4 regions of the Amorphus suaedae genome follow, and region 4 is predicted to be linked to each of the others. Evidence: predicted binding sites of a transcription regulator. Region 4 holds the regulator's gene; each other region holds the start of a gene.
What was found. The regulator PhoB, encoded in region 4, activates phosphate uptake and scavenging genes when phosphate is short. The targets are predictions, from matches to a motif close to TGTCATNNANCTGTCAT.
Positions count from the first base shown of each region.

Region 1: a site for PhoB is predicted at 4,786-4,802, ahead of phnA (phosphonoacetate hydrolase). Genes of this name have one in related genera too.
Region 2: a site for PhoB is predicted at 5,478-5,494, ahead of AB7M35_RS02840 (alkaline phosphatase). Genes of this name have one in related genera too.
Region 3: a site for PhoB is predicted at 3,458-3,474, ahead of AB7M35_RS15750 (DUF2794 domain-containing protein). Genes of this name have one in related genera too.

Region 1 covers NZ_JBRJIT010000001.1:2,273,909-2,281,629, forward strand. The annotation lists gene betC (choline-sulfatase) at 1-579, shown strand, start outside; gene betB (betaine-aldehyde dehydrogenase) at 584-2,047, shown strand; gene betA (choline dehydrogenase) at 2,101-3,765, shown strand; gene AB7M35_RS10225 (LysR substrate-binding domain-containing protein) at 3,852-4,766, opposite strand; gene phnA (phosphonoacetate hydrolase) at 4,951-6,222, shown strand; gene AB7M35_RS10235 (alkaline phosphatase family protein) at 6,227-7,513, shown strand; gene AB7M35_RS10240 (ABC transporter substrate-binding protein) at 7,517-7,721, shown strand, end outside.
Region 2 covers NZ_JBRJIT010000001.1:629,422-637,142, forward strand. The annotation lists gene AB7M35_RS02815 (TlpA family protein disulfide reductase) at 135-692, shown strand; gene AB7M35_RS02820 (copper chaperone PCu(A)C) at 833-1,324, opposite strand; gene AB7M35_RS02825 (ABC transporter permease) at 1,347-2,669, opposite strand; gene AB7M35_RS02830 (ABC transporter ATP-binding protein) at 2,662-3,345, opposite strand; gene AB7M35_RS02835 (hypothetical protein) at 3,347-3,772, opposite strand; gene AB7M35_RS02840 (alkaline phosphatase) at 3,892-5,394, opposite strand; gene AB7M35_RS02845 (hemerythrin domain-containing protein) at 5,674-6,237, opposite strand; gene AB7M35_RS02850 (DUF5993 family protein) at 6,357-6,509, shown strand; gene AB7M35_RS02855 (disulfide bond formation protein B) at 6,519-7,085, shown strand; gene AB7M35_RS02860 (efflux RND transporter periplasmic adaptor subunit) at 7,303-7,721, shown strand, end outside.
Region 3 covers NZ_JBRJIT010000002.1:433,563-441,283, forward strand. The annotation lists gene AB7M35_RS15730 (thiamine pyrophosphate-binding protein) at 1-129, shown strand, start outside; gene AB7M35_RS15735 (VOC family protein) at 129-1,070, shown strand; gene AB7M35_RS15740 (TIGR02444 family protein) at 1,105-1,680, shown strand; gene AB7M35_RS15745 (M20 aminoacylase family protein) at 1,840-3,006, shown strand; gene AB7M35_RS15750 (DUF2794 domain-containing protein) at 3,062-3,445, opposite strand; gene htpG (molecular chaperone HtpG) at 3,948-5,909, shown strand; gene AB7M35_RS15760 (aminotransferase class I/II-fold pyridoxal phosphate-dependent enzyme) at 5,966-7,183, shown strand; gene AB7M35_RS15765 (DNA translocase FtsK 4TM domain-containing protein) at 7,183-7,721, shown strand, end outside.
Region 4 covers NZ_JBRJIT010000003.1:195,386-203,106, forward strand. The annotation lists gene AB7M35_RS22335 (efflux RND transporter periplasmic adaptor subunit) at 1-1, opposite strand, end outside; gene AB7M35_RS22340 (Hsp33 family molecular chaperone) at 115-1,137, opposite strand; gene argF (ornithine carbamoyltransferase) at 1,104-2,045, opposite strand; gene AB7M35_RS22350 (acetylornithine transaminase) at 2,042-3,247, opposite strand; gene AB7M35_RS22355 (GcrA family cell cycle regulator) at 3,614-4,213, shown strand; gene phoB (phosphate regulon transcriptional regulator PhoB) at 4,336-5,037, opposite strand; gene phoU (phosphate signaling complex protein PhoU) at 5,060-5,782, opposite strand; gene pstB (phosphate ABC transporter ATP-binding protein PstB) at 5,818-6,642, opposite strand; gene pstA (phosphate ABC transporter permease PstA) at 6,702-7,721, opposite strand, start outside.

The DNA.
Region 1 (7,721 bases), on a different contig from region 4:
CGGGTCCCGCTGATGGTCGCCGCGCCGCAGATGGCGCCGGGGCGGATCGACACGCCGGTCTCGACCATGGACGTCTCGCCGACCATCGCCGACCTCGTCGGGATCGATCTGGGCGAGGTGACGCCCTGGACCGACGGCGAGAGCCTGGTTCCGATCGCGACGGGCAGCCCGCGAAAGCATCCGGTTCGCATCGAATATGCCGCCGAGGCATCGATCGCACCGCTGGTCGCGCTGCGCGAGGGCGCCTTCAAATACGTCCACTGCGAGGTCGATCCGCCGCTGCTGTTCGATCTCGACGCCGATCCCAGCGAGCTCCGGAACCTGGCCGACGATCCGGCATACGCGGACATCGCGGCGCGGATGGCGGCGCAGGTGCGCGAGCTCTGGGACATGGACGCCTATGACGCCGAGGTCCGCGAAAGCCAGGCCCGGCGCCATGTCGTCTACGCCGCGCTGCGCAACGGCGCCTACTATCCGTGGGACTTCCAACCCCTGAAGAAGGCGTCCGAGCGCTACATGCGCAATCACATGGACCTGAACGTGCTGGAAGCCTCCCAGCGCTGGCCGCGAGGAGACTGACACGATGCGCGCTCAACCCACCGCCAGCCATTTCGTCGACGGCGCCTACCTGGAGGATGCCGAGGGCAAGCCCTTCGACAGCATCTATGCCGCCACCGGCGAGACCATCGCCAGACTGCACGCCGCGACGCCCGCGGTGATCGAGAAGGCGATGACGTCGGCCGTCCGCGCACAGAGCGAATGGGCGGCGATGATGCCCGTCGAGCGGTCTCGCATCCTGCGCCGGACCGCCGACATCATCCGCGAGCGCAACGAGGCGCTGTCGGAGCTGGAAACCCTCGACACCTCCAAGGCGATCCAGGAGACGCTGGTCGCCGACGCGACCTCGGGCGCCGATTCGCTCGAATGGTTCGCCTCCATGGCGGCCTCGATCGCCGGCGAGAGCGTGCCGCTGGGCACCGACTTCGCCTACACCGTGCGCGAGCCGCTCGGCGTCTGCGTCGGCATCGGCGCGTGGAACTATCCGACCCAGATCGCCTGCTGGAAGGCGGCGCCGGCGCTCGCCTGCGGCAATTCGATGGTGTTCAAGCCGTCCGAGATGACGCCGCTGTGCGCGCTCAAGCTCGCCGAGATCTTCATGGAGGCGGGCGCGCCGGCGGGCCTGTTCAACGTCGTCCAGGGCTTCGGCGAGGTGGGGGCGGCCCTGTCGACCCATCCGCTGACCGCCAAGGTGTCGCTCACCGGCTCGGTGCCGACCGGCGCGCGGGTCTACGCGGCGGCGGCGGCCGGCATGCGCCACGTCACCATGGAGCTTGGCGGCAAGTCGCCGATCCTGATCTTCGACGACGCCGATCTGGAGGATGCGATCGGCGGCGCCATGCTGGGCAACTTCTATTCCACCGGCCAGATCTGCTCCAACGGGACCCGCGTCTTCGTCCAGTCGGGCATCAAGGATCGCTTCATCGAGCGGCTGGTCGAGCGGACACGGTCGATCCGCATTGGCGATCCGCTGGATCCCGAGACCCAGATGGGCCCGCTGGTGTCCGAGGCCCAGCGCGAGAAGGTGCTGGGGTACGTCGAGAAGGGCCGCAGCGAAGGCGCGACGCTCTCCTACGGCGGCGGCGTGCCGTCGGGCGGCGCGTTCGATGCCGGCGCCTACGTGGAGCCGACGGTATTCTCCGACGTCACCGACCAGATGACCATCGCCCGCGAGGAAATCTTCGGGCCGGTGATGTCGGTGCTCACCTTCGAGACCGAGGAGGAGGGCATCGCCCGCGCCAATGGCACCCAGTTCGGGCTGGCCGCCGGCGTGTTCACCAGCGACCTCACACGGGGCCACCGGGTCGCCGGGGCGCTCGATGCCGGCATCTGCTGGATCAACACCTACAACCTGACCCCGGTCGAGGCGCCCTTCGGCGGCGTCAAGAAGTCCGGTCTCGGCCGCGAAAACGGCCGCGCCGCGATGGAATTCTACTCGCAGCTCAAGACCATTCACGTGGGCCTCGGTCCCGTCGAGAGCCCCTACTGAAACGATAAGGAGGCGGTGCCGGGCGATCCGTCCGGCTTTCCGTAGAGAATGATATGAGCGAAGCGGATTTTGTGATCGTCGGGTCCGGCTCGGCCGGTTCGGCCCTGGCCGCACGCCTGTCGGAGGACGGCAAGCACAGCGTGCTCGTGCTGGAATACGGCGGCACCGATGCCGGCCCGTTCATCCAGATGCCGGCGGCGCTTTCCTACCCCATGAACATGAACCGTTACGACTGGGGCTTCGCCTCGGAGCCGGAGCCCGGGCTCGGCGGGCGCCGGCTGGTCACGCCGCGCGGCAAGGTGGTCGGCGGTTCGTCGTCGATCAACGGCATGGTCTACGTGCGCGGCCACGCCCGCGACTTCGACCACTGGGCGGAGAGCGGCGCCACCGGCTGGTCCTATGCCGACGTGCTTCCCTACTACAAGCGCATGGAGCACTGGCACGACGGCGGCCACGGCGGCGATCCCGACTGGCGCGGCCGGTCTGGGCCGATGCATGTCACCCGTGGTTCCCGGAAGAACCCGCTGTTCCACGCCTTCGTGAAGGCCGGCGAGCAGGCCGGTTTCGAACTCACCCCCGACTACAACGGAGAGAAGCAGGAAGGCTTCGGTCCGATGGAGCAGACGGTCTGGAAGGGCCGCCGCTGGTCGACCGCAAACGCCTACCTGAAGCCCGCGCTGAAGCGCTCCAACCTCGACATGGTCCGCTGCCTGGCACGCCGGGTCGTCATCGAGAACGGCCGCGCCGTCGGCGTCGAGATCGAGCGCGGCGGCAAGGTCGAGATCGTCAGGGCGCGGCGCGAGGTGATTCTCGCCGCCTCATCCATCAACACGCCGAAGCTGCTGATGCTGTCGGGCATAGGTCCGGCCGCCCACCTTGCCGAGCACGGCATCGACGTGGTCGCCGACCGGGCCGGCGTCGGCAAGAACCTGCAGGATCACCTGGAGGTCTACGTCCAGCAGGCCTGCACCCAGCCGATCACCCTGTACAAGCACTGGAATCTGTTCGGGAAGGCACTCGCCGGGGCCGAATGGCTGTTCTTCAAGACCGGCCTCGGTGCCTCCAACCAATTCGAGAGCGCCGCCTTCCTGCGGTCGAAGCCCGGCGTCGAGTATCCCGACATCCAGTACCATTTCTTGCCGATCGCGGTGCGCTACGACGGCAAGGCGGCCGCCGAAGGGCACGGCTATCAGGCCCATGTCGGGCCGATGCGCTCGCCGTCGCGCGGCGAGGTCACGCTGAAGAGCGCCGATCCGGCGGACGCGCCGCGCATCTTCTTCAACTACATGTCCACCGAGCAGGACTGGATCGATTTCCGCCACTGCATCCGGCTGACCCGCGAGATCTTCTCCCAGCCCGCCTTCGAGCCCTATCGCGGCAAGGAGATCCAGCCGGGCGCGGACTGCCAGACCGACGAGGAGATCGACGCGTTCATCTGCGAGCACGCGGAGAGCGCCTACCATCCGTGCGGCACCGCCAGGATGGGGAAGGCGAGCGACCCGATGGCCGTCGTCGACCCGGAATGCCGGGTGATCGGCGTCGAGGCGCTGCGGGTGGTCGATTCCTCCATCTTCCCGCGCATCACCAACGGCAACCTCAACGGCCCGTCGATCATGGTCGGTGAGAAGGCCTCGGACATGATCCTCGGCAAGGCGCCGCTCGCCGCCGACAACGCCGAGCCGTGGATCAACCCGCGCTGGGAGACGTCGGACCGGTAGCAGAAGCGGACATGGGAGCCAGTAACTCCATGATTCTGCGGCTATTTCCTGCTCAAAAAGGCATTTCCACCTGATCGGAAAAGGCTCTAGCGCGGCGGCGCGTGCGTCGCCGCGCCAAGGCCTGCCGGCACGCTGTTCAGGTCGCCGTGGCCGGCTGCCCTCGGGCCGGCGCAGTCGCCGGCGGACTTGCAGAGCCAGTCGGCGACCTGCCGGGCGGCGGTGAGGTTGCCTCCTTCGGGATTGATCCCGACGCTATACGTCGCGCCGGCGACCCGCCGGTTCGGCCACGGCTCCACCAGTTGGCCGGCACGCAGCAGTTCCTCCACCAGAAACAGCGGTGCGACCAGCGCGCCGATGCCGGACAGAGCCGCCTCCAGCGCGATGTAGAAGTGCGGGAAGGCGATCGCCTCGGGCGCCGCGCGCGTGCCCGTCGCATGGGCGAACCAGCGGTCCAGTTCGCCGGCGCGCGTCTCGGCCGACACCAGCGGCAGCGCGCCCGGCGTTGACGCACCCGCCAGCCCCGGCGCCATCACCAGCCCCAGTTCCTCAACAAAGATCGGGCGCGGCCCGAACCGCGGCGACAGGGCCCGTCCCCGACGGATCATGACGTCGCAATCGAGCGCGTCCCAGTTTTCCGTCGTGTGGGTCGGCCGCACGCGCACGCGCACGCCCTGCCCCGCCGCCTGGAACGACGGCAGCCGCGGAATCAGCCAGCGCATGGCGAAGGTCGCAGGAGCAACCACGTTCAGCTCGGCCGCACCGTCCTCCGCCGCGATCTCATCAAGGGCGGTGGCGAGGATCCGGCACGCCTCCGCCATCGCTGCGGCCAGCCGTTCGCCAGTGGCATTGGGGATCATGCCGCGACGCTTTTCCGCAAAGAGCGGGCGCCCCATCCACTCTTCCAGAAGCGTGATCTGCTTACTCACCGCCCCGTGAGTCACGGATAGATCATCCGCCGCGCCCGAAACGCTCCCGATCCTGACAACACTTTCCAGCGCCATCATAGATTTCATTGGCGGTAGTCGTCGTTTTGTCATGTGAGTACCCCTCACATATGTCCGACTTTATTTCGTTTGATCGAAATCCTCGGATAAACATAATGGAACTACATTGAATACACGCCCTAAACGCATGATTTTATTATCATACAGCACGCCCATGGCGCTTTGATAACAGGGAGCAAGGATGTCCGTCGCACATCTCCGGCCGATGGCCACCGACGACCGGACGGTCGATGTCAACGGCCGCAGCTACCGCTGGCCGCAGCGGCCGGTGGTCGTGATCTGTTACGACGGATGTGATCCGGACTACGTCGAGGCTGCCCGCCGCGACGGCGTCGTGCCGAACATGGACCGCATGGTGCACGACGGCTTCGCCGGCGAGGCGCTCGCGGCGATGCCGACCTTCACCAATCCGAACAACGTGTCGATCGTCTGCGGCGCCCCGCCGAGCGTCCACGGCATCTCCGGCAATTACTTCCTCGATGTCGCGTCCGGCAACGAGGTGATGATGCTGGACGACGCCGGCATGGTGGCGCCGACGATCCTCTCCGGCTTCTCGCTTGCCGGGGCCGAGGTCGCGGCTGTCACCGCCAAGGACAAGCTCCTCAAGGCCCTGGCGAAGGACATGGACGGGATCGCGTTTTCCGCCGAGAAGGCGCATCTGGCGACGCTGGAACGCAACGGCATCGAGGATGCGACCCGTCTGGTCGGCCGCCCGACCCCAGGCCAGTACCAGCCGGACCTCTCCCTCTTCGTACTGGACGCCGGCGTCCGGCTTCTCGAAGAGCGATCGCCCGACCTCCTCTACCTGTCGCTTTCCGACCTCGTCCAGCACAGCCACGCCCCCGGCACCCCGGATGCCAACGCCTTCATGGCCGAGGTCGACGCGCGGCTCGGCCGGCTGGCGGAACTCGGCGCAACCGTCGGGATCGTCGCCGACCATGGCATGACGGACATGGCGACCGCCGACGGCAGCCCCAACGTCGTCTATCTCGGCGACGCGCTGGACGCGCGCTTCGGCGAAGGCCGCACCCGCGTCATCTGCCCGATCACCGATCCTTTTGTCCGCCACCACGGCGCGCTCGGCGGGTTCGTCCGGGTGCACCTCCTCGACGCCGGCCTCGATGCCGAGGCGGTGCTGGCACACATCGCGGCCATAGAGGGTGTCGACCTGGCGCTTGCCAGAGACGAGGCCTGTGCGCGCTTCGAGCTGCCGGCGGACCGCGAGGCCGACATCGTCGTCATCGGCGCAACTGGCGTGGCGCTCGGCGCCCGGGCGGCCGACCACGATCTGTCACAGCTCGCCGGTACAAGGCTGCGATCCCATGGCGGCCTTTCCGAGCAGCGGGTGCCGTTCATCCTGTCGCGCCCGCTCAACGCCGCCTACCGCTCCCGCGCCCAGGGGGCCCTGCGCAACTTCGATATCTTCGACTTCGCCATCAACGGGACGGATTGAGGCCATGGCCCGCGTCATCGCGATCATGCTGGACGGCCTCAGGCGCGACTTCGTGCGCCCGGAGATCACGCCCAACCTCTGCCGGTTCGCGGCACGGGCAACCGCTTTCGATGCCCACCGGTCGGTGTTCCCGTCGGCCACCCGTGTCGTGTCGGCGGCCTTCGCCACCGGCTGCCATCCGGCCCGCAACGGGCTGCAGGGCAACGCGATGGCTCTGATGGAAAACGGTCGGCTCGTCCTGCACGACGCCGGCAAGCCGGAGTTCCTGCAGCACAAGCGCAGCGTGACCGGCTGTTCGCTCGCCATGCCGACACTGGCCGAACGTGTGGCGCCCCATGGCGGTGCGATCATCTTCAACAATGTCTCGCCGGGGGCAGCCTACGCCCACGACCCCGACGGGCACGGCCACGTCTATCACCGCGCCGGATCCTTCGGGCCCGGCCGCATCCCGGTGCCGGAGCAGGATGCGCTGTCGATCACGCTCGGCATCGACGGCGACCGGGAAATGACCCGCCGCTTCCTCGACGAGGCGGTGGCCGGTGGCGCGGCGTTCGCGCTCCTCTGGCTCTCCGAGCCCGACACCTCGCAGCATGCGCTGCCACTCGGCTCGCCGGAGCATCTGGAACTCATCCGCGAGGTCGACGCGCTTGCCGGCACCGTCATCGACGCGGTCGACGCCCGCATCGCCGCCGGTGAGAACATCCTGCTGTCGGTGGGCTCCGACCACGGCCACCAGACGGTCACCGAGACCATCGACGTCGCCGGATCCCTCGTCGACGCCAAGCTCAAGGCCTCGTTCGCATCCGACGACGTCGTGGTGGCGCCCAACGGGACCGCTGCCCTTATCTACGTGCACCCCGACCATGCGCGACGGAGCGACGCGATCGCCGCGCACCTCGACGCACAGCCGTGGGCTGGCGCTGTGATCCGGGGCGCGGCACTTGCCGACGTCGGTCAGGACCCCGAGGCCGGCCCCACGATCGCGCTGTCCATGGCGGCGAGCGACGCCGCAAACGCATTCGGCGTGCCGGGCGTGAGCGCTGCGGTCATGCCCGGGCCGGGCAAGACCGACCGCACCGGCTGCGGCCAGCATGGCGGTCTCGCAATCCGCGAACAGTCCCCCGTCCTCATGCTGTCCGGCCGCGGATTCACGCCCGGCGCGCGTCGCGACGCGCCGACCTCGGCCGTCGACCTCGCCCCCACCTTTCTCGCCCATCTCGGCCTTCCCCCCGAGGACCTCGACGGGCGTGCCCTGCAAGCCGCTTTCCCCTCCCAGACGCCGGAGATCTGAAACATGAAATCCCCTTCGCTCACCCGTCGCCAGCTGATGCTGGGCGTCGCCACCACCGCGCTGGTCGCAACCCTTCCGATCTCGCTTCATGCACAGGACGTCACCCGTGGCGGCGTGCTGCGCTACGCGACGCTCGGCCTGGACACCTCCGATCCGCACCGCCACACCGGCTCGATCGCCGTGCAGCAGCTTTATGCCGAGGCGCTGA
Region 2 (7,721 bases), on a different contig from region 4:
CCAGCTGCTCCGATCCGTTGAAAGCCCGCCATCGATTTGGTTCGGCGCAAGCATTTCGCGGCGCAACACGATGGTATATGAGGTGTCTCGCCAGGCCGGCGGGGCGCCGTCTTTCCACAGAAGAAGGACATTCGATGAAGCGCTTCCGCTTGCTGCCAGCTCTTGCCTGCCTCGCCGTTCTGTTCACCGCCGGAACCGCGAGCGCGCAGACGCTCCAGCCCGTTGCCCCGAAGGTCATCGACTTCACGCGCGTCGACCTGCGCGGTCCGAACGGCGACACGCCGCTCGAAGCCGCGCTGCCCTCGGGCCCGGTCCTGGTCCACTTCTGGGCCACCTGGTGCGCCCCGTGCCGGCGCGAGCTTCCGGAAGTCGCGGCATTCGCAAACGATCTGAAGCGGCAGGGGCTGGGCAAGCGCCTGGTCGTCATCTCCATCGATCGCATGTCGTACGAGCATGTCGCCGGAACGCTGCGCTCGAAGTTCGGCGTGACCGGCTTCGACGTCTGGCAGGACCCGGACGGCTGGTCGCCGCGGATCTTCCGCCTGAAGGGCGTGCCGAGCACCGTCCTCCTCGACGCCAACCACCGCGTGGTGGCGATGAGGTCCGGCACGATGAGCTGGACCGATCCGAAGGTGCGGGATGACCTCCTGCACGCCCTCACCGGCCAGCCCTTCAGCACCGCGTCGAACTGATCCGGAAAGCCGGCCGGCGCGGCCGGCCGAGATCACACAATCCGTCGCCGGCACCGGCGGCGGATCTTTTGCGTTCCGGGCTGCCGGGACGCGCGGGCAGCATCCGCCCGACAGCCTGGCGGACGGCGGGCAGCGCGATGTCAGTGCGCGTGGCCGGCGTGGCTGTGGCGGGTGGCGTTTTCGGCCTCGACGGCGACGTGCACGTCCATGTGGCCGATGTCGAACCGGAGCTCGAGCTCGATCTCCTCGCCCTTGGCGAGCGGCGCGCGCAGCCCGGTGAGGCGCAGCGCCAGCGCTTCCGGCTCCAGCACCAGCTCGCGGCCGGCGGCGATCGGCATCCGCGGCAGGACGACGTAGGTCGGCTGCCCGTCCTTCATCCGGAAGCCCACCAGCTCCACCGAGCCTGCCGCCTCGCTCTCGGCACCCTGGAGCACCGCGGTCGCGTCCGAGCCGTTCTCGATCTCCACGAACACCAGCGCCGTGTCGCCGTCGGTGGCGCGCGTCCAGGCATGGACGGCGCGCACGCCGCCGAGGTCGCTGACGTGATGGTCCTCGTCATGGTCCCCGGAGGCGACCGCCACCGACGTGGCGGCGACGAGGACGAGGCAGGCGCGGGCGATGGCGCGAAGCATGGCTGGGCTCCTTGACGGGGTCTCAGGCCCGGAGGTCGGCGACCACCGGGCGGGTCGAGGCGATGAAGGCGGGCGTCAGCGCCAGCAGGACCGTGAGGCTGACGAAGCCGGCGATCAGGTGGAATTCCGGCCAGCCGAGGCCGGCGCGCACCAGGATGTCGGTGCGCTCGGTGACGATCCGCGAGATGACCGAGGTGGCGGCCACGCCGAGCGCCAGCCCCGCCAGCGCGCCGGTGCCGATCAGGCAGGCGGCGTAGGTCCAGACCACCGCGAACACGAATCGGCGGGGCGCGCCCAATGCCCGCAGCAGCGCCAGCCGCCGTGCGAACAGCCGCGTCAGGATGACCAGCCCGGCGAGCACGCCGGCGGTGACCAGCACCTGGGTGACGATCGCCATCACCGACATGATCTCGCGCACGTCGCCCATCAGCCCGTGGAGCCGCGCCAGCACCGCGCCGGGAAAGAAGGCCATGGTGTCGTCGCGGGTGAAGTCGGAGCGCAGCGCGTAGTTCGCCCAGAGCTCGTCGGCGCGCACCAGCACGGCGGGGGTGCCGGGGAACTCCTCCGGATCGAACGGCGGACCGATCTGGTCGCTGCGTTCCCGCGCATGGCCGAGCGGCAGGCCGTGCACGTCCCAGACCGCCTCGACGGGCACCAGGATGGCGCGGTCCCACGGGCTGCCGGACGGCTGCATGCGGCCAACGACGGTGTAGGCGTAGCCGGCGTGGGAGCCGTGCTCGGCCGCCGCGCCGACGCCGTGCGCCGCCTCGAAGGTGGCGCCGATCTCCAGCGGCACGCGCGATCCGATCACCGCCTCCTGGCGGGCCGCGAACAGCCGCCCGCCGGCGAGATCGCCGGACAGATGGGTGACGAAATCGGCCGTGGTGCCGATCACCGGCGAGCTCTCGAAGCTGTCGCCGTAGGCGATCGGTGCTGCCAGGCTCACGTGCTCGTGGGTGGCGATCTCGTCGTAGATGGCGCCGGAGAGCAGCGGCACGTCGCTCGGCTGCAGGTAGACGGCGGCGAACAGCATGGTCAGTTCGCTGCCGGGCGCCGCGACGATCAGATCGAACTTCTCCGCCGCCCGCGCCGTGCCCTGGCGCAGGCCGCGCTCCTGGGCGATCAGCCCGACGCCGATGCCGATCGACACGGCGATCAGCGCCACGAACAGGAGATTGGTCCAGCGGAAGCGCCAGAGCAGCGCCCGGACCAGCGCGAACGGCCGGTAGCCGGCGACGACGCCCACTCCGACGAGAAGCGCCGGCAGCAGCAGCGCGACGAGCAGGAGCGCGTCCTGGAGGTCGGCAGGCAGGCCCGCCCACAGGTCTAGGAGCGCGTCAGGCATCGTTCGCGCCTTCCAGCAGCCGCCCGTCGACCACGTCGACGACCCGGTCCATGCGGGCGTGCAGCGCCGGGTCGTGGCTGACGGCGATCAGCGTCTTGCCGCCGTCGCGCGCCAGCCGCACCAGATCGTCGATGAGGGCGTCGGCGGAGGCGCGGTCGAGGCTCGCGGTCGGCTCGTCGGCCAGGATGATAGACGGGTCGGTGGCAAGCGCCCGGGCGACGGCCACCCGCTGGCGTTCGCCGCCGGAGAAGCTCGACACGTCGCGCCTACCCCGCGCGCCGATCCCCAGCCGCTCCAGCACCGCGCCGGCGCGGGCGTCGATGTCGGCCCGCCGGCCGCGCGGCGCGTAGGCGCCGGCGAGCGCCGCGTTGGCGCGCGGCGTCAGTTCCTCAAACAGCAGATAGTCCTGGAACACCATGCCGATGGCGTCGCGCCGGAAGGCCGAGCGCCCGCCATCCGACAGCGCGGCGATGTCGGTCTCGCCCCAGCGGATCGCGCCGGCCGCCGCCGGCATCAGCCCTGCCAGCGCATTGAGCAGCGTCGACTTGCCGGCGCCGGATGGTCCGCGGACGCTCACCGCCTCGCCCGCGGCGACCCGCAGCTGGTCGACCGACAGGATGGCGCGGCCGCCCTCGCCGGTGACCCTCAGCCCGTCGATGGCGAGCGGTAACCCCACCTCACACCCGCTCGAAGGTGGCGTCGAGGATGCGCACGCGGCTCACGAAGCCCGTCTCCGGATCCTCGTAGGTGCCGAGTTCCAGCCGCCCGCGGGCGACGATCTCGACGTTGAACGGGATCACGTCGACCACGCGCTTGGCGTAGACGGCGAGGATGTCGTCGGGCCACTGGGCCTCGGATTCGCAAAACGGGCAGACCGCCATCGGCCGCGCCGTGAGCACGAAGAAGGTCGAGTCCGCCTTCAGCGGCGGCGCCATGAAGCCGCGGAAGGTGACGCGGTCGCCGTTCAGCGCCTCGGCGGCGCTGGAGAACACGAACCCCTTGTCGTAGAGCGCACGGATGCGCAGCGGCTCGTCGGCGGCGCGGGCGATCCGCGGCAGCGCGAGCGTGCCCGCAAGTCCAGCGAGAAAGTGTCTCCGGTTCATCGGTCCCGCCTCATCTGAAAGTCACCCAGCCCATAGCCGATCCACATGACAGAACGGAGAAAGGCCCGCCGAGGCGGGCCTTTCCGATCCGTCGCAGCCGCTCGAAAGCGGCGTCGGCCTTACTGGGCCGCGCCACCGTTGGCGGCGTAGTTCATCACGTGGAAGATGTAGTTCTGCTCGATCATGCCGTCGAACAGGTGCGCCCACGGGCCCTTGGCGAACACCGCGACGTCCTCGCCCGAATGGGTCTCCGACGACATCGGGATCAGCGCCTGCTGGATGTAGTCCTTGTCCAGCGCTGCGTCCTGGGTGAGCTCCGGACGCGAGCCGGTGTAGTCGTTGCCTTCCTGCTTCAGCACCGAACCGACGCCGTTCAGGTAGCCCACCACCGTGTAGGGCTTGCCGTCGGCGGCCAGCTCCGGCTCGCCGGTGTTCTTGATGCCTTCGCGGGCGACGCCCATGCACAGGCCGTTGATGGCGGAGCCGCGGCCGCAGTAGCCGTTGAACGCGATGGCGTGCTCGTGGTCGGCGGTGACGATGAGGAGCGTGTCCTCGTCGTTGGTCATCTCGTCGGCGGCGGCGACGGCCTTGGCGAACTCGACGCCGTCGGTGAGCGCGCGGAAGACGTTGCCGTCATGGTTGGCGTGGTCGACGCGGCCGGATTCGATTTCCAGGTAGTAGCCGCCCTCGTTCTTGGACAGGTACTCGATCGCCGCCTTGGTCATGTCGGTCAGCGACGGCTCGTCGGCGTCGGTCCGGTCGACCTCGTACTTCATGTGGCTGCTCTCGAGCAGCGCCAGAACCGGCGTCTTGCCGTCGAGGTCGAGGCCGTTCACCGTCTCGGTGTTCCAGGCGTACTGGATGCCGGCGTCCTTGGCGGCCTGGACGAGGTTCTTGCCGTCCTTGCGCTTGCCGCCCTTGCCCTCGTCGTCCTTCACGTCGCCCGGCAGGAAGTAGGCGCGGCCGCCGCCCATGGCGAAGTCCACGGTGCCGTTCTGCATCGCCTGGAGCAGCTGCGTGGCGATGTCCGCGCAGTCGCCGTCCGCCTCGCCTTCCCAGTCGCGGTTCGCCGTCTTGGCGTACACCGCCGCCGGGGTGGCATGGGTGATGCGCGCGGTCGACACCACGCCCACGGCCTTGCCTTCGCTGCTGGCGATCTCGGAGAACGTCGTCAGGCCGTTGCCCTTCTCCGAGGCGCAGTCCTCGTGGATGGCGTTCTCGTTCAGGTTGATGGTGTTGAAGCGCTGCTTCACGCCGGTGTTCATGGAGCCCGCGGTCGGGGCGGAATCGGGCGTCTGGGCGTTGATGTTGTAGGTCTTCACCAGCGCGACGTTCGGGAAGGCTTCGTAGGGAAGCACGTTCTCCTCGCCGAGCATGCCCTTCTGCTGGCCGTCATAGAGGCGCACGGCGTAGTTGGTGCCGATGCCGTTGCCGTCGGCGATGAACAGGATGACGTTCTTGGCCTTGCCGGTGTTGACCTGGCGGGAGGCCATCTCCTCGATGCGGGACTGCGCATCGGTGTACCACTGGCTGTCCTTCTGGACGATGGACGGCTCCTGCGCGAAGGCTGCGGTCGACACAAGGCCGAGCGCGACGGTCGAAAGAAGGACGTGACGGTGCATGGGAGGCTCCTGGGCTTCGAGTCACTGACTGGACTACTCGGCCGGCAGGTACACGCTGTTCGTGACAGTCGCGCGCAGGTTCGATGACAGTGAAATGACGAATACTTCAGCGCCAAGTCTTCGGCACCGTACGCACCCGGAAAAGCCGAGACGAACCCGCCCGAACACCAGTTCGGCGAAGATGTAATATTATAACGTTCAGTCGATCTCGACGGAACAACTCCCCGGTCGCGACCCGCCTGCCCGGCCCCGAACCGATGACCGCTCCGCCGGCGTGCGTCAGCCGAGCGATCCTTCGCCGTACTCGAGCAGCACCGGGATGACGATCTCCTCCTCGTCGGTCAGGTGGCGGTCGAGGAAACCGTTCAGCCGGCCGAGCGTCGCCAGGAGACGGCCGTCCTCCCCGCCGGTGGCGGCGCCGGCCTGCAGCGCCTGAAGGAGCGCGTTCGCCTCCTGGGTGAAGGTCGTCAGATGCCCGTCGAGGGCGACATGGTCGCGGTCCAGCAGTTCGAAGCCCGGGGCGAGCCGCGGCTCCTTCGCCGCCAGCAGCGGGAAATAGTGGGCGTCCTCGACGTGATGGTGCTCGTGAAGCTGGTTCACCAGGAAGCCGCCGAATCGCGACAGCCGCTTGCCGTAGTCCTCGGCCGCCATGTCGGCGTCGACGAGCGCCTGTCCGTCCTCGACGAGCTGGGTCAGGAGCTGCCGGAACATCAGGTGCCGCTCCAGCCAGAACTGGGTGAGCCCGCCCATCGGCGTGCCGTTCGCCCAGCCATCCCGGGGATATTTCTCCAGCAGCACCCGCAATGCATCCGGCAGGCCCGAGCGGGCTTCGAGGTCGTCCATTTCCATGTGAAGTCCTTTGGTTGCGGCTGCCTGGAAGCGGTGCTTAGGTCATCACGCACGAACGGTGCGATGGGTTCCAGGCTGGACCCAATATAGGACGGGGGGAGGAATATCCCATGATGGCGCTGCCCTTTTTCGGGATTCTGCTGGCCTGCATCCTGGCGTGGATGAACGCCCGCCTGCCGGCGGTGTGGACGGTGATCGCGACCATCGTGCTGACGCTGGTCCTGTTCCGCTTCCACGCGACCGACGCCCTCAACATCGATCTGTAGGGCGGCACCATGCTCGGATCCCTCGCCCGTCCCCTGAACGCCCTCGGGCTCATCGCCATTTCCGTCGTGCTGCTGGTGGCCTTCGTCGGGCAGCTCGTCTACGGCGAGCTGCCCTGCCCGCTCTGCCTTCTCCAGCGGGTCGGCTTCGTCATCGTCGGCGCCGGCCTGGCGCTCAACGTGCTGTGCGCGCCGCGTCCGTCCCACTACGGCCTGATGCTGCTGGGCGCCGCCGTCGGCGCGGCGGTCGCGCTTCGCCAGATCGCCCTGCACGTCGTGCCGGGCACCGGCGCCTACGGCGACCCGTTCCTCGGCCTGCACTACTACACTTGGGCGTTCGTCCTGTTCGCGGTGGTGGTGGCCGGCTCGGGTATCATGCTGCTGCTGGAAAGCCAGTTCAGCGACAGCCGGCACGGTCGCGGCGGCCGCGGCGCGCTCGGCGGTTTCGCCGTCGGTCTGTTCGCCCTGATGGTGCTCGCCAACGGCGTCTCGACGGTGCTGGAGTGCGGCGGTGGCCTCTGCCCCGACAACCCGACCACCTATCAGCTGCTCGACCAGTTCCGCTCGACGGCGCGCTGACGCGTTTCCGAGGACGGCGGAGCCCGCTTCATCGCGGCAGGTGGAGCGGACCGCAGCCCGGACAGCCGGCTTCAAAAGTGAGTGCGCACAATAAATGGTCTGAGGAGTGCGCCCGCACGTATGGTATTTGTTCGAGATCTACCGTGCATGACGTGTTCGCCCCGCGCCTGGTGTCACAGCGGAACGAGGATGTCTGTAGTGCGACTGGCGGAGGCGGATGGGACTTTTTCGGCAACTTCTTATCGTGATCGGTCTCGCCGGCCTCGGCTACGGCGGATACATCCTTTACCAGACCTATCTTGAACCGCCGGCAGAGACGGCCGATGCCGGTTCCCAGCGCGGGTCGCAGCCGGTGTCGGTGGAGGTCGAGCGGGCAAAGCTCGTCACCCTCGACCGCAACGTGGAAGCCGTGGGCACCACCCGCGCCCTCCAGTCCGTCGACATCGTGCCGTCCGCCGAGGGCCGCATCACCGAAATCGACATCACCCCCGGCAAGGAGATCAAGGCGGGGGCGGTGATCGCCCGCCTCGACGACGAGATGGAGATCGCGACCCTCGAGGAGGTGAAGTCCGCCGTCGAGGAGAAGCAGCGCGCGCTGGAGCGCGCCCAGACCCTCATCCGCTCCAACACCATCAG
Region 3 (7,721 bases), on a different contig from region 4:
GTCACCGATCCCGCCGACCTCGACGCGACGCTGAAGGCGGCGATCGCCCACGACGGGCCGACGCTGGTCGACGTCATCTGCCAGCCGCTGCAGGAAGCGGCCGCCCCGGTGAGCGAATGGGTGGCGTGATGGCACGTCCGGATATCGGCGCAGAGCAGCAGTTGCCCAACGATCCGGGCGCGGTCTTTCTCGATCACATCGGGCATTTCGTGGCGGACCATGACGCGGCGGCGGAAGCCCTGGTGTCGCTCGGCTTCGCGCCCACGCCCTGGACCGTGCAGACCAACCCCGACCCCGATGGCGGGCCTGCCCGGCTCACCGGGACCGGCAACCGCTGCGTGATGTTCCGCCAGGGCTACCTGGAGGTTCTCGCCAAGACCGCCGACACGCCGCTGGCGCGGGAGTTCGACCGGGCGGTGGCGCGCTATCGCGGCGTTCACCTGATCGCCTTCGGCACGGCCGACGCGGCGGCCGAACGGGCCCGGCTTGCCGAGGCGGGCTTCGCGGTGCAGCCGATGGTCGATCTGCGCCGCAAGGTGGAGGACGGCAGCGGCGCCGAGGTGGAGCTGGCCTTCTCCGTCGCGCGGGTGGTGGCCGGAGAGATGGAGGAGGGGCGGATCCAGTTCCTTACCCACCGCACCGAGCAGGCCATGTGGCAGCCGCAGATGCTGGACCATCCGAACGGCGCGGAAAGCCTCACCGACCAGATCCTGGTGGTGGCCGACCTGGAACAGGCCACCGAACGGTGGGAGCGCTTCCTGGCGCGCCCGTCGACGCCGGTGGCGTGCGGCCGCACCTTCCGGCTGGAGCGGGGACGGATCACGCTGTGCTCGGTCGCTCACGCGTCGATGGCCGCGCCCGGAGACTGCCCCGCGCCGCCGGCAATGGTCGCCTACGGCGTCGGCGTCGCCGATCTGGCGCCGTTGCAGGCCTGCCTCGACCGGGCCGGGATCGTGCCGCTGGACACGGCGCCCGGACGGGTGACGGTCGCCATGCCCGAGGCGCTCGGTGTCGGCGTCATCCATTTCCTGACGGCCGAGGCCGACCCGCCATGGCTGCGCGGCGCATGAGGACGCGCGCCACCTTTGCCGGGAGCGCGCGCTCGTGAGCTCTTCCGCGATCCCGTTTCCGGAGCATCCCTTCTGGACGTTCTCGCTCTCCGTCTACGGGGCCGAGGGCGTCGCGCCGGCCTGCCTGGAGCTGCAGGACCGGCGCGGGATCGACGTCAATCTGCTGCTCTTCTGCCTGTGGTCCGCGGTCGAGCGGGAGATCGCCTATGACGGGGAGGGGTTCGGCGCGATCGTGGCGGCGGCGGGCGACTGGCAGCGGACGGTGATCGAGCCGATGCGGGCGGCCCGCCGGCGGCTCAAGGCCGGTTCGCCGCACCTGCCCGACGACACCACGGCCGCGCTGCGGCGCGAGGTGCTGGCCGCTGAAATCGCCTGCGAGCACGGTGAGCAGATCATCATCGCGGCGGCGGCCGACGCCCTGCCGGCGGCACCCCGCACGGCAGGGCCGGCGGAAGCCGTGGTGGCCAACATTCTGGCCTATTGCGGGGCGGCCGGCCTGCGGCTGGAGCGGTCAGACGCGCCGGCGCTCGCGACCGTGCTGGGGGCGCGGCTCCCCGATCCGGTGGCCCGCACCGTCGTGACCGAGATCCTGGAGCGGTCCCCGGGTTGATCCCGCCGAGGGGTGCGCGGGGAGCCGGGTGATCCGGGGGAAAGCAGCCCGCCACGACCGAGCCCGATTGACCGCCGCCGGATGCTCCATGGTAGTGTTGCACCGCAACCGGGCGGCCCCTGACGGCGCCCGAACGACCTGCCTCAGCGGAGAGCGTCCATGCCGATCGTCAATCGCTTCGCCGACCTCCTGCCCGACATCACGGGCTGGCGCCGCGATTTCCATCAGCACCCCGAGATCCTTTACGACGTGCACCGTACCGCGGCGCGGGTGGCGGAGCTGCTGACGCAGTTCGGGGTCGACGAGGTCGCAACGGGGATCGGCCAGACCGGAGTGGTCGGCGTCATCCGGGGACGGACCGACACCGCCGGCCGCGTCATCGGCCTGCGCGCCGACATGGACGCGCTGCCCATCCACGAGACCACCAGCAAGCCCTACGCCTCGACGGTGCCCGGCAAGATGCATGCGTGCGGCCACGACGGCCACACGGCGATGCTCCTGGGCGCGGCCCACTATCTGGCCGAGACCCGCAATTTCGACGGCACGGTGGTGGTGATCTTCCAGCCGGCCGAAGAGGGCGGTGCCGGCGGCAAGGCGATGATCGACGACGGCATGATGGACCGCTTCGGCATCCAGCAGGTCTACGGCATGCACAACTATCCCGGCCTGCCGGTGGGCGAGTTCGCGATCCGGCCGGGCGCGTTCATGGCGTCGGCCGACCTCATCGACATCACCGTCGAAGGGCGCGGCGGACACGCGGCGTGGCCCCACACCACCGTGGATCCGGTGCTCGTCGGCGCGCACATCGTGACCGCCGTCCAGTCGATCGCCGCGCGCTCCGTCGATCCGCTCGAAGCGGTCGTCGTGTCCATCACCCAGTTTCACGCCGGCGACACGGACAACGTCATCCCCGCCACGGCGCATCTCGCCGGCACGGTGCGCACCCTCAACCCGCAGGTCCGGGATTTCGTCGAGGGGCGGCTGAGCGAGCTGGTCGAGGCAACCGCCGCCGCCTTCGGGGCGAAGGCGACGCTCACCTACGAGCGCAACTATCCGGTGGTGGTGAACGATGCCGCCGAGGCCGAGTTCGCGAGCCGCATCGCGGCCGACATCGCCGGGGCGGACCGGGTCGACACCAACGCCGTCCCGATGATGGGCGCGGAGGATTTCTCGTTCATGCTGGAGGAGCGGCCGGGCGCGTTCATCTTCATGGGCAACGGCGACAGCGCCAAGCTCCACAACCCGGACTACGACTTCAACGACGAGGCGATCCCCTACGGATGCTCCTACTGGGTCCGTCTCGTCGAAACCGCGATGGCGGCCTGATCGCCGCGACCGCGCGCGGCGGCTTTTGCCGCGCGGGCACCGGCGCGGTGCCGGTTCAGGACCCGACGAGGCGCAGGTCGCGTTTCTTCTCGAACACCCGGAGAACCTTCTCCAGGTCGTGGCCGCGCTTGAGAACGGCGCCGCCGGCATTGACCACGGCGTAGGCGCCCTGCTTGCGGGCAAGCGCCGGCGTCTTGGTCACCCTGTAAAGCGGAACCTCGGCGGTGCGCCGGAAGATCGAGAAGGTGGCCTGGTCGCGATGGTGGTCGATGGCGTAGTCGCGCCACTCCCCTTCGGCGACCTTGCGGCCATAGAACCGGAGAATGAGGCTCAGCTCGGTGCGGTGGAAGGTTGTGAGCCGCAGGGCGGGGTTGGACGGCCTGGAGCCGCCGAACTGGATCACGCTGGCCGGGGATCGACTTTCTTCCGTCTCGCTCATCATGCCTCCTGCCGTCATGCACCTGACATGATCGGTGCAAAGGCGCCGGGCATCAAGGGGCGGTTTCGCCGCGTCGCGGAGCGGTCGGCGCGCTGCCCAGGCCATTTTTTCCGGCGCTGGAAATTCGGCGCGGGCCGGGCACACGGCGGGCGTCGAATGACCGCCGTTCAGACAAATTTCAGCCCTTTCAACGCCATCGGGAACCTGCATCGTACTTTGGCGTTATCCGGTTGATCCGGCCGCGCTCGGCTTTGGTAATCGTCAGCCCCCCAGCCCCCCGAAGCTGACGACGCGGCCGGATCGCCTACCTCCGAGCTAACGCATTAGGGTCGACCGAAAGGTCGGCCCTTTTTCTTTGCGCCCCCCAAACCCAGCTAAGTGTCCGGGCCTGCCAGCCCTTGCGAACTGTCCGGCGGTTCGGCAAGAGAGCGCAGGCTGCCCGCCGGCACAGGCCGGTCGCGGCATCCGGAAATCGACGCAACAAGAGACGGTGAAAACGGCCATGACCGGCGAACAGGACACGTCGCCCGCATCCGAAACCCGCGCATTCGAAGCAGACGTTTCGCGGCTTCTGCACATGATGGTGCACTCGGTCTATTCCAAGAAGGACGTCTTCCTTCGGGAACTGATCTCGAACGCCGCCGATGCCTGCGAAAAGCTGCGCTACCGCTCGCTCACCGATGCCGACCTGCTCGGGGGCGACGCCACGCTGAAGGTGCTCGTCGAGACCGACAAGGAGGCGGGGCGCCTCGTCATCTCCGACAACGGCATCGGCATGACGCGCGACGAGCTGGTGGAGAATCTCGGCACCATCGCGCGCTCCGGCACCCGCGCATTTCTCGAGGCGGCCGCCGGCAGCGGCGACGGCTCGGGCCTGATCGGCCAGTTCGGCGTCGGCTTCTATTCGGCCTTCATGGTGGCGAGCGAGGTGGTCGTCACCAGCCGCGCCGTTGGCGCCGGGGAGGCCTGGACCTGGCGCTCCGACGGATCGGGCTCGTTCACCGTCGAGCTGGCCGGGGACGACGCGCCGGCGCGCGGCACGCGCATCACCATGATCCTCAACGACGACTCCAAGGAATTCGCCGAGGCGGCCACGGTCGAGCGGACCATCCGGCACTACTCCGCCCACGTGCCCGTCCCGGTGTTCGTGAAGGCGGATCCGGCGGCCGACGAGAAGGAGGTGGTCGACGGCACCGCGCTCTGGGTGAAGCCCAAGAGCGAGATCTCGGCCGAGGAGTACAAGGAATTCTACCACTTCGCGTCCGGCAACTGGGACGCGCCTGCCTTCACGATCCACTACCGGGCCGAAGGCCGCCAGGAGTACACCGTGCTCCTCTTCGTGCCGGAGACGCAGCCGTTCGATCTCTTCGATCCGGACCGGCGCGGGCGGGTGCGGCTCTACGTGCGCCGGGTGTTCATCACCGACGATGCCGACGTGCTGCCGTCGTGGCTGCGCTTCGTCCGCGGCGTGATCGACAGCCAGGATCTCCCGCTCAACCTGTCGCGCGAGATGCTGCAGACGAACCCGCTGCTGGCGGCGATCCGCAAGGCGGTGACCAACCGCGTACTCTCCGAGCTGGAGAAGGCGGCGGGCGGCGACGCTGAGGCCTATGCGAAATTCTGGTCGACCTTCGGGGCGGTGCTCAAGGAGGGAATCTACGAGGACCCCGAGCGGCGCGACGCGCTCTTCAAGCTCTCCCGGTTCCACACCACCACCGATCCCGAAGGATGGCGTTCGCTCAGCGACTACGTCGGCGCCATGAAGGAAAACCAGACGGCGATCTACTACGCGATCGGCGAAAATCCGTCCGCTCTCGCCGACGCCCCGCATCTGGAAGGCTTCCGGGCGCGCGGCATCGAGGTCCTGCTCCTGACCGATCCGGTGGATTCGTTCTGGGTCCAGGCGGCGGTCGGCTTCGACGGCAAGCCGTTCCAGTCGGTCACCCAGGGCAAGGCCGATCTCGACGCGATCCCGCTCGCCGGCGAGGACGAGACCAAGGATGACGAGGATGCGGCGGCGCGGGCCGGCGACCTCGCCACCCTGTCGACGCTCTTCAAGAAGGCGCTCGGGGACCGGGTGAGCGACGTGCGCACGTCCGATCGTCTGGCGACGAGCCCGGCGTGCCTGGTGGCGCCGGAAGTCGGCCCGGACCGGCAGTTCGAACGGCTGATGGCGCGCCAGCGCGGCGGGGCTGGCGGGCGCATGCCGCCGGTGCTCGAACTCAACCCGCGCCACGCGCTGGTCAAGGCGCTGTCGGAGCAGGCGAGCTCGGGCGCGAACGCCACCCGTCTGGAAGAGGCGGCGTTCATGCTTCTCGCCAGCGCGGAGATCCTCGACGGCGAGGCGCCCAGCGATCCGTCGGCCTTCAACAGGCGTCTGCTGGCCATGATGGAGCTGGCTTTCGGCGCCGGTCCGGCGGGCCAGGGAGGCGAACCCCAGGCCGACGGCGGCTCGGACGGTTAAAGGCGGATTAACCTTGTTCGTTTAGACGTCGGTCCTGGCACAAACCGAGACCGATAATGACCGGACAGCACCGTTCAGAGTTTCCGGCGCACATTGCCGACTCTCCCTTCCAGCGCCTCGCCGCGCTCATCGCCGGCGAGACGCCTGGCGAGACGCCGATCGATCTCGCGGTCGGCAACCCGCGCCATCCGATTCCGCCGTTCGTGGCCGACACGATCGCCGCGAACGTGAGCGGCTATGGCGATTATCCCGCGATCCGCGGCACGGAGGCGTTCCGCGCCGCGGTGGCCGGCTGGCTCGACGGGCGCTTCACGCTGTCGGGGCTGATCGATCCCGAGACCGGCGTCCTGCCTCTCAACGGCAGCCGTGAGGGCCTCTATTTCGCGACCATCGGCGCCGACGCCTATCTCAAGAAGCCCGGCGACCGGCCCGTCGTCCTCGTCCCCAATCCGGGTTATCCGGCCTATTCGGTCGGCGCGTTTGCCGTGGGCGCGGAGATCGTCGCGTACGACGCGGCGACGCCCCACGGCGTGATGCCCGACTGGGATGCGCTCGGCGCAGAACTTCTCGACCGGGCGATTGCCGTTTTCGTGGCCTCGCCGTCCAATCCGCAGGGCGCGCTCGCCTCCAGCTCCGACTGGGTCGAGTTGCTCGTCCTCGCCGACCGGCACGACTTCATGGTGTTCTCCGACGAATGCTATTCGGAGATCTACCGCGCGTCGGTGTCTCCGCCGGCCGGTGCGCTGGAGGCGGCCGCCACGCGCGGCAGCGCCGCGCGCATCGTCGTCTTCAACTCGCTGTCGAAGCGCTCGAACCTGCCGGGCCTGCGCTGCGGCTTCGCCGCCGGCGACCCGAAGTTCCTCGCCAACTGGGCGCGCCTGCGCAATCTCGCCGCGCCCCAGGTGCCGAGCCCGTCCCAGGCGGTTGCCGCGGCGGCCTACGGTGACGAGGCCCATGTCGTCGAGAACCGCCGCCTCTACGACGCCAAGTTCGCGCTCGCCGAGGCCGCGCTGGGCGACATCTTCACGCGTCTGACGCCGCCTGCCGGCTTCTTCCTCTGGCTCGATGTCTCGCCGTTCGGCGACGATCCGGAGATCTGCCGTCGCATGTGGACCGAAGCCGGCGTCCGGGCGGTGCCGGGGTCCTACCTCGGCGGGCCCATGCCGGACGGGACCAACCCGGGCAAGGGGTTCGTGCGGATCGCGCTGGTCCAGGACGAAGCCACGACCGAGGAGGCGCTCGCCCGCCTCGCCGAATTGTTCAGGAGCCGTTGATGACGATGCTGCGCGCCTTGCCGCTCAACGATCTCTTCGACCACCCCGCCGTCGAGGCGCTCGCCGGCCCCGTGTCGCGGGCGATCGGGGGCGTGCTGATCCTGTTGTCCATCGCGCTGATCGCGGCGCTCGCCAGCTGGTCGGTGACCGATCCCAGCCTGAGCTATGCTGCCGACGTGCCCGTTCACAACTGGATGGGCTGGACCGGGTCGGTGACGGCGGACCTGCTGATGCAGACGGTCGGCCTGTCCGCCCCGCTGATTCTCGTCCTCCCGCTGACGGTCGCCGCGCGGCTGCTGCGCCGGCGGCCGATCCACCTCCACTGGACGCGGGTTCTCTTCACGCTGCTTGCCGTGGCGACGGCTTCCGGCGCGCTGGCGCTGCTGCCGGCGCCGGCCAGCTGGCCGCTGCCCACCGGCCTCGGTGGCGCGCTCGGCGATGGCGTGATCGGCCTCGCGGTGGCGCCGTTTGGCGCCGCGTCGGGCCTTGCCGGCGCGCTGGCGCTGGTCGTGCTCGGCGTTGCGACGGCCTTCTGCCT
Region 4 (7,721 bases):
TCCGTCCGCGGGAACTGTGCAGGTCGTCAGGCAACGTCGATCGAGCCTCATCACCGGGTCGCCGGCCCATGCCGGCCGCGTGCAGACCAGGTCAACGCACACTCTATGCCTGTCCTACGCACCCGTCTCGAAATCGGATGGATCGAACCGGTAGGTGGAGCTGCAGAACTCGCAGGTAACGACGATCTCGCCGTCCTCGACCATGTCGCGGCGTTCGTCGGCGTCGAACTGCCGGACTATGCCCTCCACCCGCTCGCGCGAGCACGAACAGATCTCGGCGACCGGCAGCGGCTCGAACACCCGCACGTCGCGCTGGTGGAACAGCCGCAACAGCAGCCGCGGCGGCGCGATTTCCGGGTCGATCAGCTCCACGTCGTCGAGGGTGCCGACGCGCGCCAGCGCCTCGACCCAGGCGTCGTCGGGCTCGGCCTCGGGCGTGGTCAGGGTCGACGGTGCGTCGCCGGGGTCGAGATCGCGGCGACGGACGCGGTCCTCCGATTCCGGCAGGAACTGCACCAGCACCCCGCCGGCGCGCCAGCTGTGGCGCGGGCCCTCGCCCTCGCGCCGCTCCAGCACCTCCGCGACGGCAAGGCGCACCGTCGTGGGAATCTGCTCGGACTGGGCGAAATAGGCGTGCGCGACCTCTTCCAGGCTGGCGCCTTCCAGCGGCACCACGCCCTGGTAGCGGCGCATGTGGCCGCCGGGATCGATGGTGAGCGCCAGCTGCCCCTTGCCGACCAGGTCGGTGAAGGCGACCGTGCCGGCCTCCGTCAGCGCGGCGATCGCCTCGCCGTCGAAGCGCGCGTAGGCGCGCACCCGGTCCGGCGAGCGGAAGTCCACGACCAGCAGGCTGACCGGGCCGTCGCTCTGGATCTGGGTGATGAAGCGCCCCTCGAACTTGAGCGCGCTGCCGAGCAGCACCGTCAGCACCATCGCCTCGCCGAGCAGGCGGGCGACCGGCTCCGGATAGCCGTGGCGCGACAGCACGCCATCGACCACCGGGCCGAGATGGGCCACGCGCCCGCGCACATCGAGCGCGTTCACTGCAAAAGGCAGCACGAGATCGTCGGGGGGCAGCCTCAACGGGTCTGCGCCACCGCTCGTCATTCCGCCGCCAACGTCTCCGCCAAACACCATGCCAGAATTCCTTTCTGCGCATGTAGGCGGTTTTCGGCCTCGTCAAAGACCACCGACTGCGGACCGTCGATCACGCTTTCCGTGACCTCCTCGCCGCGGTGGGCCGGCAGGCAGTGCATGAAGATGGCGTTCGGGTTGGCCGCCGCCATCAGCCGGTCATTGACCTGGTAGGGCTTCAGCAGGTTGTGGCGGCGCTCGCGCTCGCGGTCGCCCATCGACATCCAGGTGTCGGTGACGACGCAGTCGACCCCGTCGACGGCCTCGAACGGATCGTCGGTCCACACCACCTTGGCGCCGGCGGCGCGCGCCCGCTCGATGCTGCCGTCGGTGGGCGCCAGCTGCTTCGGCGTGGCGATGCGCAGCTCGAACGCGAACCGCTCGGCGGCGTGCAGCCACGAGGCCAGCACGTTGTTGGCGTCGCCCGTCCAGGCGACGCTCTTGCCGGCGATCGGCCCCAGGTGCTCCTCGAAGGTCAGCACGTCGGCCATGATCTGGCACGGGTGCGAGACCTTGGTGAGCCCGTTGATGATCGGCACGGTGGCGAACTCGGCGAACTCGATGAGCGCGTCGTGGTCGAGGATGCGGATCATCACCGCGTCGACGTAGCGCGACAGCACGCGCGCCGTGTCGGCGATCGTCTCGCCGCGGCCGAGCTGCATTTCCGCACCGGTCAGCATGATCGTCTCGCCGCCGAGCTCGCGCATCGCCACGTCGAACGAGACGCGGGTGCGGGTCGACGGACGCTCGAACACCATCGCCAGGACGCGGCCGGCCAGCGGCCCGTGGCCGCGGCGAGCGCCGTCGCGGGTGCCCTTCATGGCGCGGCTGTTGTCGATGATGCCCCGGAGCACCTCCTTCGACAGGACGTCGAGATCGAGAAAGTGCCGTGTGTTGCCGTTCGTCGTCATGCCGTTCCCCCGGCCTTCGTCAGTTCGCTCGCCTCGAGCGCCGTGGCGGCGTCGTCGAGACGGTTGATGGCTTCGTCGATCTCCGCCGCGGTGACCACCAGCGGCGGCAGCAGTCGGACGACGTTGTCGCCCGCCCCGATGGTGAGAAGCCCCGCCTTGCGCGCCGCCGCCACCACGTCCGGAGACGGCACCCGGCATTTCAGGCCCAGCATCAGGCCCTCGCCGCGCACGCCCTCGAAGACGCGCGGATGGCCGTCGACCACCGCCGCAAGCTTCTGCTTCAGGATCAGGCCCTGCTCGGACACCCGCTCCAGGAAGCCCGGCGCCAGCACCACGTCGAGCACCGCGTTGCCGACCGCGCAGGCGAGCGCGTTGCCGCCATAGGTCGAGCCGTGGGTACCCGCCACCATGGCGTCGCCCACTTCCGCCGTCGCCAGGCACGCGCCCAGCGGGAAGCCGCCGCCGATGCCCTTGGCGATCGCCATCACGTCCGGGGTGATCCCCGACCATTCGTAGGCGAACAGCTTGCCGGTGCGGCCGACGCCGGTCTGCACCTCGTCGAGGACGAGCAGCGTCCCGGTCTCGTCGCAGAGCTCGCGCAGCTTGCGCATGAACTCGTTGGCGAACGGGCGGATGCCGCCCTCGCCCTGCACCGGCTCGATCATCACCGCCGCCGTGTCGGGGCCGATGGCCGCCTTCACCGCCTCGAAGTCGCCGAACGGCACCTGGTCGAAGCCCTCCAGCGGCGGGCCGAAGCCCTCCAGGTACTTCGCCGAGCCGCCGGCCGCGATGGCGGCCAGCGTGCGCCCGTGGAAGGCGCCCTCGAAGGTGACGATGCGGTAGCGGTTCGGCGCGCCGTTGGCGTAGTGGTAGCGCCGCGCCGTCTTGATGGCCGCCTCGGTCGCCTCCGTGCCGGAGTTGGTCACGAACACCCGGTCGGCGAAGGTCGCCGCGCACAGCCGCTCGGCGAACCGCTCCTGCTCGGGAATGCGGAACACGTTGGAGGTGTGCCAGACCTTGCCGGCCATGTTGGTCAGGGTCTCGACCAGGTGGGGATGGGCGTGACCGAGCGCGGTCACGGCGATGCCCGAGCCGAAATCGAGATATCGTCGGCCGTCGGACCCGTTAAGCCAGGCACCCTCGCCGCTCTCGAACGAGAGATCAGCGCGCGCATAGGTCTTGTAAAGGGCCGACGTTGTCATTGGTTCTCTCAAGTTTAGGAGCCGGGGCCGGATTGTTGGCACCCGAAAAACAAATCGTGCCGCCAAGAGGCGGCACGATGGAAAGCTTTCTATATTCGAGGAACGCCGCCCGCTGTCAATGTCCGGCGGCTTTCCGGCAGGCTTGCTGCGACCTTGCGGCACCGGGAATTCCGCTGGGGAAAACCGACGCGCCGCGCGCCGCCTGGATCAGGTGAATCTTGTCATCGATTCGCGTGATGTTGTAGTATCCAAATCGTTAAGGCACGACATATCGTGCACGGCCCCACCCTGAACCGCATCGGCGCATACACGCGGCGTTGTCCGCGAGGCCGAAGGATTCTGCGAGCCACAGACGGAGGTCCCGAGATGGCCGACGACACACCGATGTCCTGGACTGAAGAACGCGTATCGCTCCTCGAGAAGCTTTGGGCCGAGGGGTTGAGCGCGAGTCAGATCGCCGGGCAGCTCGGCGGCATCACCCGCAACGCGGTGATCGGCAAGATTCATCGGCTCGGGCTGTCCGGTCGCGCCAAGGCGCCGGGCGCCTCGCGTCCGCGCAAGCCGCGTCCGGCCTCCAAGCCCACCAGCGGCCGCGTCGGCGGCGGTGGCGGTGGCGGCGCCACGGTCAGCGGCGGCGGTGGCGGCGCGGCGATCTCCCGCCAGACCCGTCTCGTCGGCAACACCGCGCTGAAGATCGTCGCGCAGGCCGAGATGGAAACCCAGCTCGCGCCGACCGCCGCGATGTCGGCCGAGGTGGTGCCGTTCGGCGACCGGAAGACGCTGATGGAGCTCAACGAGCACACCTGCCGCTGGCCGATGGGCGACCCGGGCAGCGACGACTTCGCCTTCTGCGGCCGCGAGTCCACCCCCGGCCAGCCCTACTGCAATGCCCATTCGCGGATCGCCTACCAGCCGGCGCCGGATCGCCGGAAGTCGCGCTCGGGCGGCGGCAGCGGCAGCCGCTGATCGCGGCCTGCCCCGGTCGGCCCGGCCGACCCGCCCCTTCGAACCCTCCCGGATCCCGGCGCCCCGCGCCGGGATTTTTCGTTTCACGCACCGGCCTCCGGTCAGGCAGGCCGCCGAGCCGGCTATTTCTCCAGGACGGCGAACTGGTCGTTGAAGGCGTAGCCGGCGCCGCGCACCGTGCGGATCGGGTCGAGCGCCTTGCCGCGGTTGATCGCCTTGCGCAGCCGGCCGACGTGCACGTCCACCGTGCGCTCGTCGACGTAGACGTCGTGGCCCCAGACGCCGTCGAGCAGCTGCTCGCGGGAGAACACCCGGCCCGGCGACTGCATCAGGAATTCCAGCAGCCGGAACTCGGTCGGGCCGAGGTGGATCTCCCGGCCGGACCGGCGCACCCGATGGGTGGTGCGGTCGAGCTCGATGTCGCCGGCCGTCAGCATGCCGGAGACGACCTCCGGCTTGGTCCGCCGCAGGATCGCCCGGATCCGCGCCATCAGCTCCGGCACCGAGAACGGCTTGACCATGTAGTCGTCGGCGCCGGTCGACAGGCCGCGGATGCGTTCCGTCTCCTCGCCGCGCGCCGTCAGCATGATCACCGGCAGCTTCTCGGTCTGCGCCCGGTTGCGCAGCCGCCGGCACAGCTCGATGCCCGACAGGCCCGGCAGCATCCAGTCCAGGATGAGCAGGTCCGGAACGCTCTCGCGCAACCGGATCTCGGCCTCGTCGCCGCGCGCGCACGCGTCGACGGTGTAGCCTTCCGCCTCCAGGTTGTAGCGCAGCAGCAGCGTCAGCGATTCCTCGTCCTCGACAATCAAGACCTTCGGCATCAGCGCGCGCCCCCGTTCGTGTTCAATCGTCTGCGCTGTAATTGACCGGGATATAGCTTGATTCATCATGCTTTGGCCGGTCTTCCTGCAGCTGCTGCCCGGTGATCATGAAGTGGATGTTCTCGGCGATGTTGGTCGCGTGATCGCCGATCCGCTCGATGTTCTTCGCGCAGAACAGAAGGTGGGTGCAGAAGGTGATGTTGCGCGGATCCTCCATCATGTAGGTGAGGAGTTCGCGGAACAGCGAGGTGTACATGGAGTCGATTTCGTCGTCCCGGTTGCGCACCGCGTGGGCGGCTTCCAGGTCCTGGCCGGTGTAGGCGTCGATCACCGCCTTCAGCTGCTCCAGGGTGATCTCGGAGATGTGCTCCACCCCGAAGATCAGCCGCTTGGTGTGGAACTGGCCCTGCAGCGCGATCACCCGCTTGGCGATGTTCTTGGCGAGGTCGCCGACCCGTTCCAGGTCGCTCGACACCCTGAGCGCCGCGATGATCTCGCGCAGGTCCTTGGCCACCGGCTGGCGCCGCGCGATGACGCTGATCGCGCGCTCCTCGATCTGCCGCTGCATCTCGTCGAGCCGGTGGTCCTGGAGGATGACCCCCTGGGCCCGCGCGATGTCGATCTTCGCCAGCGCGGTCACCGCCTCGGACACGAGCCGTTCGGAGAGGCCGCCCATCTCGGCGATGCGCCCCACGAGGTCGCGCAGCTCCTCGTCGTAGGCTCCGGTGATGTGTTCGCTTGGCATGCGGTTTTCTTCTTTGGTTGGTCAGGTCCGTGCGGTCAGCCGAACCGGCCCGTGATGTAGTCCTGGGTCCGCTTTTCCTTGGGGCTGGTGAACACGAGGTTCGTCGGCCCTTCCTCGACCAGCAGGCCGAGATGGAAGAAGGCGGTGCGCTGGGACACGCGGGCGGCCTGCTGCATCGAATGGGTCACGATGACGATCGTGTAGTTCTCGCGCAACTCGTCGATCAGCTCCTCCACCTTGGCGGTGGCGATCGGGTCGAGGGCCGAGCACGGCTCGTCCATCAGGATGACTTCCGGGTTCACCGCGACGGCGCGGGCGATGCACAGGCGCTGCTGCTGGCCGCCGGACAGGCCGGTGCCGGGCTCCTGCAGCCGGTCCTTCACCTCGTTCCACAGTCCCGCCCGCTGCAGGCTCTGCTCGACCACCTCGTCGAGCTCCGCCTTGGAGCGCGCCAGCCCGTGGATCTTCGGGCCGTAGGCGATGTTTTCCCAGATCGACTTGGGGAACGGGTTCGGCTTCTGGAACACCATGCCGACCTTGGCGCGCAGCAGCACCACGTCGAGCGAGTGATCGTTGAGGTCGTCGCCGTCCATCACCAGGCTGCCCTTCACGCGGCAGCTGTCGATGGTGTCGTTCATCCGGTTGAAGCAGCGCAGGAACGTCGACTTGCCGCAGCCCGACGGACCGATGAAGGCGGTCACGGCGCGCTCCGGGATGTCGATGGAGACGTCGAACAGGGCCTGCTTGGCGCCGTAGAAGACGCTCACGGCATCCGCGTCGATCTTCACCGGGCGCGGCGCCGGATCGGGCGTGCGCACCGTCTCGTAGGTGGGGGCCGCCTGGGCAGCAGCTGCGGTCATGGGTAGTCTCCCTTTCCGGAAAGAGGCAGGTGTCCGTCGGTGGACGTCGGCCCCTCGGATTACCAGCGACGCTCGAACCTGTGCCGCAGAAAGATCGCGATGGCGTTCAGGCAGATCATCAGCGCAAGAAGCACGATGATCGCGGCAGAAGTGCGGGATTCGAAGAAGTTCCGCATCTCGTTGCCTTGCCACAGATAGATCTGCACCGGCAACGCGCTCGACTGATCCAGCGGCGTCGACGGCACCGAGGCCACGAAGGCGTTCATGCCGATCAGCAGCAGCGGCGCGGTCTCGCCGAGTGCCTGGGCGATCGAGATGATCGCGCCGGTGAGCATGCCCGGCACCGCCACCGGCAGCGTGTGGTGGAACATCGCCTGCATCGGCGAGGCCCCGACCCCCAGCGCCGCCTGGCGGATCGACGGCGGCACCGCGCGCAGCGAGGCGCGGGCGGCGATGATCACGGTGGGCAGTGACATCAGCGACAGCACGAGGCCGCCGACCAGCGGCGCCGACAACGGCAGCCCCAGGTAGTTGATGAAGATCGACGCGCCGAGCAGGCCGAACACGATGGACGGCACCGCCGCGAGGTTGTTGATGTTCACCTCGACGAGGTCGGTCAGCCGGTTGGTCGGCGCGAACTCTTCCAGGTAGACGGCGGCGCAGACGCCCACCGGGACCGCCAGGAACATGACGATCAGCATCATCATGAACGAGCCGACGAAGGCGCCGGCGAGACCGGCGGTGGCCGGCGACGAGCGCGAGTCGGTGTTGGTGAACAGCCCCGTCGCGAAGTCCATGGTGATGACGCCGCGGTCGTAGAGCGCGTCGGCCCACTGCTGCTGGTTGGCGCTCAGCTGCTGGGACGACTGCGGCAGGTCGCGGTCGATGTTGCCCTTCAGCCAGACGTCGACGTTGGCGCTGGCCGTCAGCGAGACCTCGCGACGCTGGCCGATCAGCGACGGGTCGTTCATCACCAGGTCGCGCAGCCGCACCCGCTCGCCGGAGGCGACCATGCCGAGCGCGCTGCGCGGATCCTCGGCGGCGGCCGGGATGAGCTCGGCGAACGCGTTCTGGACGAT